DNA from 4 places in the Ensifer sp. Root31 genome. Region 2 is predicted to be linked to each of the others. Evidence: predicted binding sites of a transcription regulator. Region 2 holds the regulator's gene; each other region holds the start of a gene.
The links. Region 2 encodes PhoB, which activates phosphate uptake and scavenging genes when phosphate is short. Its sites were predicted from a motif close to TGTCATNNANCTGTCAT; they were not measured.
Positions count from the first base shown of each region.

Region 1: the regulator PhoB is predicted to act here: its motif matches at 869-885, upstream of ASD00_RS02610 (DUF47 family protein).
Region 3: the regulator PhoB is predicted to act here: its motif matches at 1,343-1,359, upstream of ASD00_RS10245 (alkaline phosphatase).
Region 4: the regulator PhoB is predicted to act here: its motif matches at 1,105-1,121, upstream of phnC (phosphonate ABC transporter ATP-binding protein).

Region 1 covers NZ_LMCO01000001.1:531,807-534,009, reverse strand. Annotated here, with positions in the region: gene recF (DNA replication/repair protein RecF) at 1-613, opposite strand, end outside; gene ASD00_RS02610 (DUF47 family protein) at 909-1,553, shown strand; gene ASD00_RS02605 (inorganic phosphate transporter) at 1,553-2,203, shown strand, end outside.
Region 2 covers NZ_LMCO01000001.1:136,387-138,589, forward strand. Annotated here, with positions in the region: gene ASD00_RS00655 (GcrA family cell cycle regulator) at 1-418, shown strand, start outside; gene phoB (phosphate regulon transcriptional regulator PhoB) at 587-1,270, opposite strand; gene phoU (phosphate signaling complex protein PhoU) at 1,574-2,203, opposite strand, start outside.
Region 3 covers NZ_LMCO01000009.1:6,193-8,395, forward strand. Annotated here, with positions in the region: gene ASD00_RS10245 (alkaline phosphatase) at 1-1,293, opposite strand, end outside; gene ASD00_RS10250 (aspartate-semialdehyde dehydrogenase) at 1,682-2,203, shown strand, end outside.
Region 4 covers NZ_LMCO01000065.1:48,910-51,112, forward strand. Annotated here, with positions in the region: gene ASD00_RS33230 (FAD-binding oxidoreductase) at 1-1,016, shown strand, start outside; gene phnC (phosphonate ABC transporter ATP-binding protein) at 1,185-2,027, shown strand; gene phnD (phosphonate ABC transporter substrate-binding protein) at 2,114-2,203, shown strand, end outside.

The sequences.
Region 1 (2,203 bases), 400 kb from region 2:
GCATCTCCTGCCGTGCGAGCGCCATCGACACGCCGAGCCCCGCCATTTCCCGCTCGATGGCAGTCAACCAGGCCGGGTCGGGACGAAAGTCGCTGAGGAGCCGATTGCGGCTACGCATGGCACGGTCGAATTCGCTGGCGCGCTTCCCATGCTCCGGATCGAGCGAAAGCACCAGCCGATCGAGGAAACGGCGGCGATCGGCCGACGGGCCGGTGAAGAGCCCGTCCATGGCCGGCGTCAGCCACAGCACGCGCAGATGGTCGGTCAGCTCATCGACCGTACTCGCTGTCGTGCCGTTCAGCCGCAGGCGTCGTGATTGCCCCTCACTGGTGCCGGCCGTGCCGGTACCGATCTCGACCGGGCCTTCCATGCCCACGACTTCGGCAAAGACCGAGAAGCCGTCGCTTGCGCCGACGCGAGCGACATCGGCATAGGCCGCACGCCTGAGGCCACGGCCTGGCGACAGAAACGACACCGCTTCCATCAGATTGGTCTTGCCGGCGCCGTTCTCGCCGGTCAGCACGACGTGCCTCTGGTCGAGCGCCAGCGACAGCGCCGCATAATTGCGGAACTCGCTCAGCTTCAGGCGATTGAGAAAGACCTTTTGTGGCATTTCGGGTCCGGATTCGACGTCGGCGCCAGTCGCAGCGCCACGCGTCGAACAGGACGTGCAAAGGACGCTGCAACACTTGCTGCATAGCTCCATAAATCGATGCCGATTTAAGGAGCTATGCAGTAGGACGAAAGCGGGCTTTAAGGCAAGACGAAAGGTGACCTGAGTCATTTCCAGGCAAAATTGCGCGATAACGGCGGGGAAAGCCTTATAATCCCAGTCGTTCAGCGCTTTTCTTGATCGCTTGCGTACAATATGACAGCCGCATGACAATCCACGAACGGATATATTTGTGATGCTGGCTTGGTTCCGCAAACTCCTTCCCCGCGAAGACAGCTTTTTCGATCTCTTCGCGCAACATTCGCGTACCGTCGTCGGTGCCGCCGAAGCGCTCGACAAGCTCCTCGCCGGCGGCGACGATCTCGAAAAGCACTGCGACCGGATCGTCGCGCTTGAAGACGAGGCAGACGGCGTCACCCGCGAAGTGCTTCTGGCCGTTCGTCGCTCCTTCATCACGCCGTTCGATCGTGGCGACATCAAGGATCTCATCCAGTCGATGGACGATGCCATCGACATGATGCACAAGACGGTCAAGACCATCCGGCTCTACGAGCAGAAGACCTTCGATCCGGGCATGAAGGAAATGGGCGTCATCGTCGTCCAGGCGGCGCACCTGATCGCCGAGGCCATTCCGCTGCTCAATCGCATCGGCGTCAACCACGGCCGGCTCATCGCCATCGCCGAAGAGGTCACGCGCATCGAAGGCCGGTCCGACGAGCTGCACGACCAGGGCCTGAAGGATCTTTTCCGCCGCTACGGTGCCAACAATGCCATGGCCTACATTATCGGTAGCGAGATCTACGGCGAGCTCGAGAAGGTCGTCGACCGCTTCGAGGACGTCGCCAACGAGATCAGCGGCATCGTGATCGAGAACGTCTGATGGACGCGACGCTCGCCCTGCCGTTGCTCGTCGCCCTCATTGCAATCGCCCTGTTCTTCGACTTTCTCAACGGGCTGCATGACGCCGCCAACTCGATCGCAACCATCGTTTCGACCCGGGTGCTCCGGCCGCAATATGCGGTCATGTGGGCGGCGTTCTTCAATTTCATCGCCTTCCTGTTTTTCGGCCTGCATGTGGCCGAGACGCTCGGACGCGGCATCATCGATCCCGGCATCGTTACGCCGCTGGTGATCTTCTCGGCCCTGATGGGGGCGATCGTCTGGAACATCGCGACCTGGATCTTCGGCATTCCGTCGAGTTCGTCGCATGCGCTGATCGGCGGCCTCGTCGGTGCCGGCCTAGCCCGCACTGGCGGCGATGCCATCGTCTGGACCGGTCTCTTGAAGACGGTCGGCGCCATCGTGATGTCGCCGATGATCGGCTTCTTCCTGGCGCTGCTCCTGATCCTCATCGTTTCCTGGCTGTTCGTGCGCCGGACGCCTTTTGCTGTCGACCGTACCTTTCGGGTGATGCAGTTCGTCTCGGCGTCGCTCTATTCGCTCGGCCACGGCGGCAACGATGCGCAAAAGACCATGGGCATCATCGCCGTGCTCTTGTTCTCGCAGGGCTATCTCGGCTCCGAGTTCTAT
Region 2 (2,203 bases):
GGTCATCGGCAAGGTTCACCGGCTGAGCCTGCCCGGCAGGGCCAAGGCTGGCGGAACCACCGCCGCGACCCGGCCGAAGCAGCGCCCGACTTCGGCGCCGCGCGCTCCGAACTACGCTTCGCGCGTCACGACACGGACGGTTACCCGTGCGGCCGGCGCGACCGTGCTCAAGGAAGAGGTCGAAGTCGATCTCGTCGCCGAACAGGATTTCCGCATCCAGACGGATGTGGTCGTGCCAATGTCGCGCCGCCTGGAGCTGACGCAGTTGACCGAGCGCACCTGCAAATGGCCGATCGGCGACCCGCTCAAGGAAGAATTCCACTTCTGCGGCAACGATTCCCCGGAAGCTTCGCCCTATTGCACATTCCATGCGCGGCTTGCCTATCAGCCGACCTCCGAGCGCCGTCGCGCTCGCTGAGACGACCGAAAACCACATGCAGAAAAGGGGCCGCACGGCCCCTTTTTTATTGGCTGCTGCATGTTTCCCTGGTTCGTATTCGCTTCAAGGAAACATGCCGCAATTCAAGATGCAACAGCGACCTTTGCGCGTCCATTAAGATGCGCGGCGCTGCAGTGGCCGGCTGGCTCAGCTTTCGAGCGAGTAGCCGGCACCGCGAACGGTGCGGATGACATCAGGCATGCTCGAGAAATTCAGTGCCTTGCGCAAGCGACCGACATGCACGTCGACGGTGCGCTCGTCGACATAGATATCGTGGCCCCAGACGCCATCAAGGAGTTGCGAGCGCGAGAACACCCGGCCCGGCGACGACATCAGGAATTCGAGCAGGCGGAATTCCGTCGGACCAAGGCGGACCTCGCGGGTGCGGCGATGCACGCGATGGGTCTCGCGATCGAGCTCGATGTCGCCGCAGCGAAGCAGCGTCGAGAGGACCTCGGGCTTGGCGCGCCGCAGCATCGCCTTGACACGGGCCATCAGCTCCGGGGTCGAGAACGGCTTGACGACATAATCGTCGGCGCCGGTGGCAAGGCCACGAACCCGCTCGCTCTCCTCGCCGCGCGCCGTCAGCATGATGATCGGCAGGCGCTCGGTTTCCGGACGTTGGCGCAGCCGGCGGCAAAGCTCGATGCCGGAAACGCCCGGCAGCATCCAGTCGAGGATCAGGAGATCCGGGAGGCGCTCCTGTAGGCGGATCTCCGCCTCGTCTCCGCGCAGGATCGTATCAACATCGAACCCTTCGGCTTCGAGGTTATAACGCAGCAGGACACTCAGCGCCTCTTCGTCTTCGACAACGGCGATTTTCGGCAACATCAGGCAACGTCTCCTTACCCAGAGCGTCTCGCGTTCGATCGAACGCAAAGAGATGCTCGAACATATAGAATCTGGAGCACTCCGCGCGTTTTCATAGGCACGCGCGAAAACGTATAGCTTCAGACGCAGTAGAGCAGGGCCGCAACCAGGGCTGCGACCGGAGCAGGTTCATAAGCAGGCACTCGAACGTATCCGGGTCTTAAAGCGCGTCGCGATCTCTAAGATGCGCTTGTTGTGCTTTAAGTTCTTGTTTTTGCACATGTCGTTATCGCAAAACCGCTGCGCACTTTTGCGCGACATGCGTTAGTCCTTCACGGCACCCAGCGTCGACGTATTGTCGTCCTTCGGACGCTCGCCTTCCGGCTGCGCGCCCGTCGCCATGTAGTAGATCGTCTCGGCGATATTGGTGGCGTGGTCGCCGATACGCTCGATGTTCTTGGCACAGAAGAGAAGATGCGTGCAGGGCGTGATGTTGCGCGGATCTTCCATCATGTAGGTGAGCAGCTCGCGGAACAGCGAGGTGTAGATCGCGTCGATCTCCTCGTCGCGCTCGCGGATGCTGTTGGCCTTCTCCGGCGAGCGGGAAGCGTAGACGTCGAGGACTTCCTTGAGCTGCACCAGCGCAAGCTCTGCCAGGTGTTCGAGACCGCGCGCCAGCTTGCGCGGGATGCCGGAGCCGGCAACCGCGATGACACGCTTGGCGTTGTTCTTGCCGAGGTCGCCGACGCGCTCCAGATCGGACGCGATGCGGATCGATCCCATGATCTCGCGCAGGTCGGCAGCAACGGGCTGGCGCTTGGCGATGGTGACGATTGCCTTTTCGCCGATCTGGCGTTCGGCTTCATCGAGGATGGTGTCGTCGGAGATCACCTTCTGCGCCAAGGCGAGGTCAGAATTGACAAGCGCACGAACGGATTCGCCCACCATCTGCTC
Region 3 (2,203 bases), on a different contig from region 2:
GCCATGGGTATGGTCGCCGGTCACGACAACCAGCGTATCCGGGTTGTTCTTCGCGAACGCGCGGGCAACGCCGACCGCCTGGTCGAACTCGATGGTCTCGACGACGGCGCGCTCCATGTCGAGCGGATGGCTCATCTTGTCGATCGAGGCGCCCTCGACCATCAGGAAGAAGCCGTTTTCGTTCTTCGACAGCCTGTCGAGCGCGGTCTTGATCATGTCGACAAGGCCTGGCTGGCCGGGGAACTTTTCGACCGTGCCCTTCTTCAGGAACTCGCGATCAAGCGTCACGTCCATGTTGCCGGTGTGGAACAGACCGAGAAGCTTGCCGTCGGCGGGCGCATTGGCAAGTTCGCTCTTGTCGGTCGCAAGCGCATAACCGGCTTCCTGGAAAAGCTTGATGTAGTCCTGGTTGTCCTTGCGCTTGGAGCCGGGCGTCTCCTTGCCGAGGAAATAGGCCGAGCCTCCGCCAAGGATGACCTCCGGCTTGACGTCGTAGATCATGCCGACGATCTCGGCCTTGTCGCTGCGGTTGCGGGTGTGGGCGACGACGGCGGCCGGCGTGGCGTCCTCGATTTCCGAGGTCGTGACGAGACCGATCGACTTCTGCGTCTGGCGGCGCAGCGCTTCGGCAATGGTCTCGACCCGTGGATCGTCGAGGCTGTCGGGCGTGCGGTCGCCATAGACGCCCACGGCGTTGATCACGGTCTTGTGGCCGGTCATGTAGGCCGACATGGTGTTGGCGCTGTCGGTGTCGATCGAATTGGTCGCCGACGTGCCGATGAAGGCCATGCGCTCGAGGTCGTCCATGTTGAGGCGGCCATTGGCCTTACCCTCGGTCATGCCCTTCGACATGATGCGGGCGGCGGTGCGGTGCGCAACCGAAAGGCCATCGCCAAGCAGGAAGATGACGTTCTTGACCTTCGGCTGCTCCGCCGTGGCATAGACGTGCCAGGTCACGGTCTTCGTCTCTCCGCCAGCCGTCACTTCGACCTTGTAGCTGCCCGGTGCGCCAATTATAGCGTTGCGCAGGAGCAGGGCCGAACCGAGCTCCTTGTCTTCCTTGCCCTTTTCCATCGCGACATAGGCGGCTTCGGCACCGAGCGCTGCCTTGTAGTCCTGGCCGTTGACGGTCACCTTGATGTCTTCCGCCTTGACGGCGCTCTTGAGCTCGACCTTGAAATCGAACGGGGAACCGGCAAGAATTGTCGCGCGATCAATGGGATAGACGTCTGCGGCCTGAGCGGCGTGGGCCAGAACCGTCGTGGCAAAGAGGGTGGCAAGAAGCATACGCATGGCAATCGTCCCTTTGAGGTGTCGGATTGCGCGGTCGTAACGCCCGGCGATGACAGCGACATGACATTGCGATCACGTTTGCAGGCGCCAAGCATCGCACGCTTGACTCGCCGATAGAAACAATTATTACGAGCCTCGGAAAGGAAGGCATTCCATGCTTCGCCGCGAACACAACTTCGCTGACAGCAGCGTCCTGGCAGAAATCGCCGGGCAGGATATGCGTTTTCCAGCTTCCTTCAAAACAACGGCCAAAACGACGACGAAAACCGTCTGACGTCTCTGGCCCTCCGCTCTCTCCCCGGTTTGGCCGGGGACAGGAACCCTCGCGGCGGATCGCGCGGTTTCCCCCTCCACCCGACGAGGAGAGACAAAAAAGAGAGCTTAGATCATGGGTTTCAAGATTGCAGTCGCAGGCGCCACCGGCAATGTCGGCCGGGAGATGCTGAACATCCTTTCGGAACGCGGCTTTCCCGCCGATGAAGTGGTCGCCCTTGCTTCCGCCCGTTCCCAGGGCACGGAAGTTTCCTTCGGCGACAAGACGCTCAAGGTCAAGAACCTCGAAAACTACGATTTCTCCGATACCGATATCTGCCTGATGTCGGCCGGCGGCGCGGTTTCGCTGAAGTATTCGCCGAAGATCGGCCAGCAGGGTTGCGTCGTCATCGACAATTCCTCGGCCTGGCGTTACGACTCCGAAGTGCCGCTGATCGTGCCGGAAGTGAACCCGGACGCGATCACGCTCTTCACCAAGAAGAACATCATCGCCAATCCGAATTGCTCGACCGCCCAGCTCGTCGTCGCGCTGAAGCCGCTGCACGACCACGCCAAGATCAAGCGCGTCGTCGTCTCGACCTACCAGTCGGTTTCCGGCGCCGGCAAGGACGGCATGGACGAACTCTTCAACCAGACC
Region 4 (2,203 bases), on a different contig from region 2:
GTTATCACAGCACCGGGCGCTCCGCCGCCGAATTCGTTCTGCGGTACAACGCCCCTGAAGTGTGCAAGCTCGCGGCGATCTCCAAGACTTTCTTCGATCAGCCTCCCGAAGGCTTTTCCGACGTACCGCTGTTGAAGCAGCGTGGCGGCGTCATGATCGCCAATGCGGAGAAAGTGGCACGGCTTGAGGCGGTGTTAGCCGAGGAAAGCGCTGTCAATCCCGACCTGCGAAGGCTGACTGTCGACGAAGCAATCACCCGCGTACCGATTCTTCGGCGCGACTATGTGGCGGCCGCATTTTATGACCCGAATTTCTGGGACATCGAGGTCGAGAACCTGCTGCAGGGTTACCTGCGCGGCGCACGTCGCCATGGCGCCGAGGTGATTGAGCGCAGCGACATCGTGGCTCCGCGCCGCGAGGCAAATGGCTGGGTGCTTTCGACGAATGCCGGCGAGATCCATGCCCAGGTCATCGTCAATGCGGCTGGCGGCTGGGCCGACCCGGTCGCAAGCCTCTTCGGCGTGACGCCGGTCGGCATCGTGCCGCATCGCCGCAGCGCGATCACGGTGGACCTTCCCGCGGAGATCGATGCCCTGACAATGCCCGAGATCAACGAGATCGACGAGGACTTCTATATGAAGCCCGAAGGCGGGCGGCTGCTTGCCTCTCCTGCCGACGCCACGCCGTGCGAACCGACGGACGTGCAGCCCGAGGAGATCGATGTCGCCTGGGGCGCCCACTACGTGGAAGAGGCGACGACCGTCCCGGTCCGCCGCATCTTCAAGAGCTGGGCTGGCTTGCGCAGCTTTTCACCGGACAAGCTGCCGGTGATCGGTCACGCCAAGGATCGTCCGGATTTCTTCTGGCTTGCCGGCCAGGGCGGCTACGGCATTCTGACGTCGCCGGCACTAGGCGCGCTTGCCGCAAACCTGCTGATTGGCCTACCGGCGCCCGAAAGCTTCGCCGCAAACGGCCTTGACCCAGTCGGTTTCAACCCCGAGCGCTTCCTGAGGTAGCGACAACGCACCTCCATCCCGCTGCGATTGTCACATTCCGTTAAGGATGTCGGCGAGGCTGTGAACTGTAACATAAACTACAAGAAACTGACATTTCGCTTTCATGAAGCGCCGATATGGCAGGTGTCATACCGATGACCGGTCTCCCCGAAAGAGGACCTGCTAGAAATGTTTCAGTTGAAGAATGTAACCCGCCAGTTCGGCAAGAAGACAGCCGTGAGCTCGGTTACCTTCGACATTCCCCAGGGCCAGATGGTCGGCGTGATCGGCCGCTCCGGCGCTGGCAAGTCGACGCTGCTTCGCATGATCAATCGCCTGGTCGACCTGTCGTCCGGCTCGATCGAGTTCGCCGGCACGGAAGTCTCGTCACTGCGCGGTGCCGCACTGCGCAACTGGCAGCGCGACTGCGCGATGATCTTCCAGCAGTTCAATCTGGTGCCGCGCCTCGACGTTCTGACCAATGTGCTGCTGGGTCGCCTGAACCATCGTTCGACGGTTCTGAGCATCCTCAACATGTTTACCCGCGAAGAGCGCATCATGGCGATCGGCGCGCTGGAGCGCCTCGGCATCGAGCAGACGGCGCTGCAGGCGGCGGGCACGCTTTCCGGCGGCCAGCAGCAGCGCGTGGCCATCGCCCGCGCATTGATGCAGCAGCCGAAGGTTCTGCTCGCTGACGAGCCAATCGCCTCGCTCGACCCGCTCAACGCCAAGATCGTCATGGACGCGCTGCGCGACATCAACGAGCGCGACGGCATCACCGTAATCACCAATCTCCACACGCTCGACACGGCGCGCAACTACTGCGAGCGGATCATCGGTATGGCGCACGGCCGCGTCGTCTTCGACGGCCAGCCGAAGGACCTGACGGCGGCCGCCGTCGCCGAGATCTACGGCGCCGATACGGGCATCGAGGAATCGATGACCTCGACAAGCATCAACATTCCGGCGGCCATTCCGCAGGAACAAACGGCATCTGCCGGCCTCCAGCCGCTGGCACTGGCCGGCATCTGACGCCCGCCAGGATCGAAGGCCCACGTCAAGGGCACCTCTTTGAAACCGAATATCATCCGGCAAAGCCGGAGAAACGGGAGAACCTTATGCTGAAGAAAGCTCTTCTGGGCGCTGTCGCCCTGCTCGCCCTCGTCGGCCACGCTCAGGCCGAAGACCTCAAGGAATTCCGCGTCGGT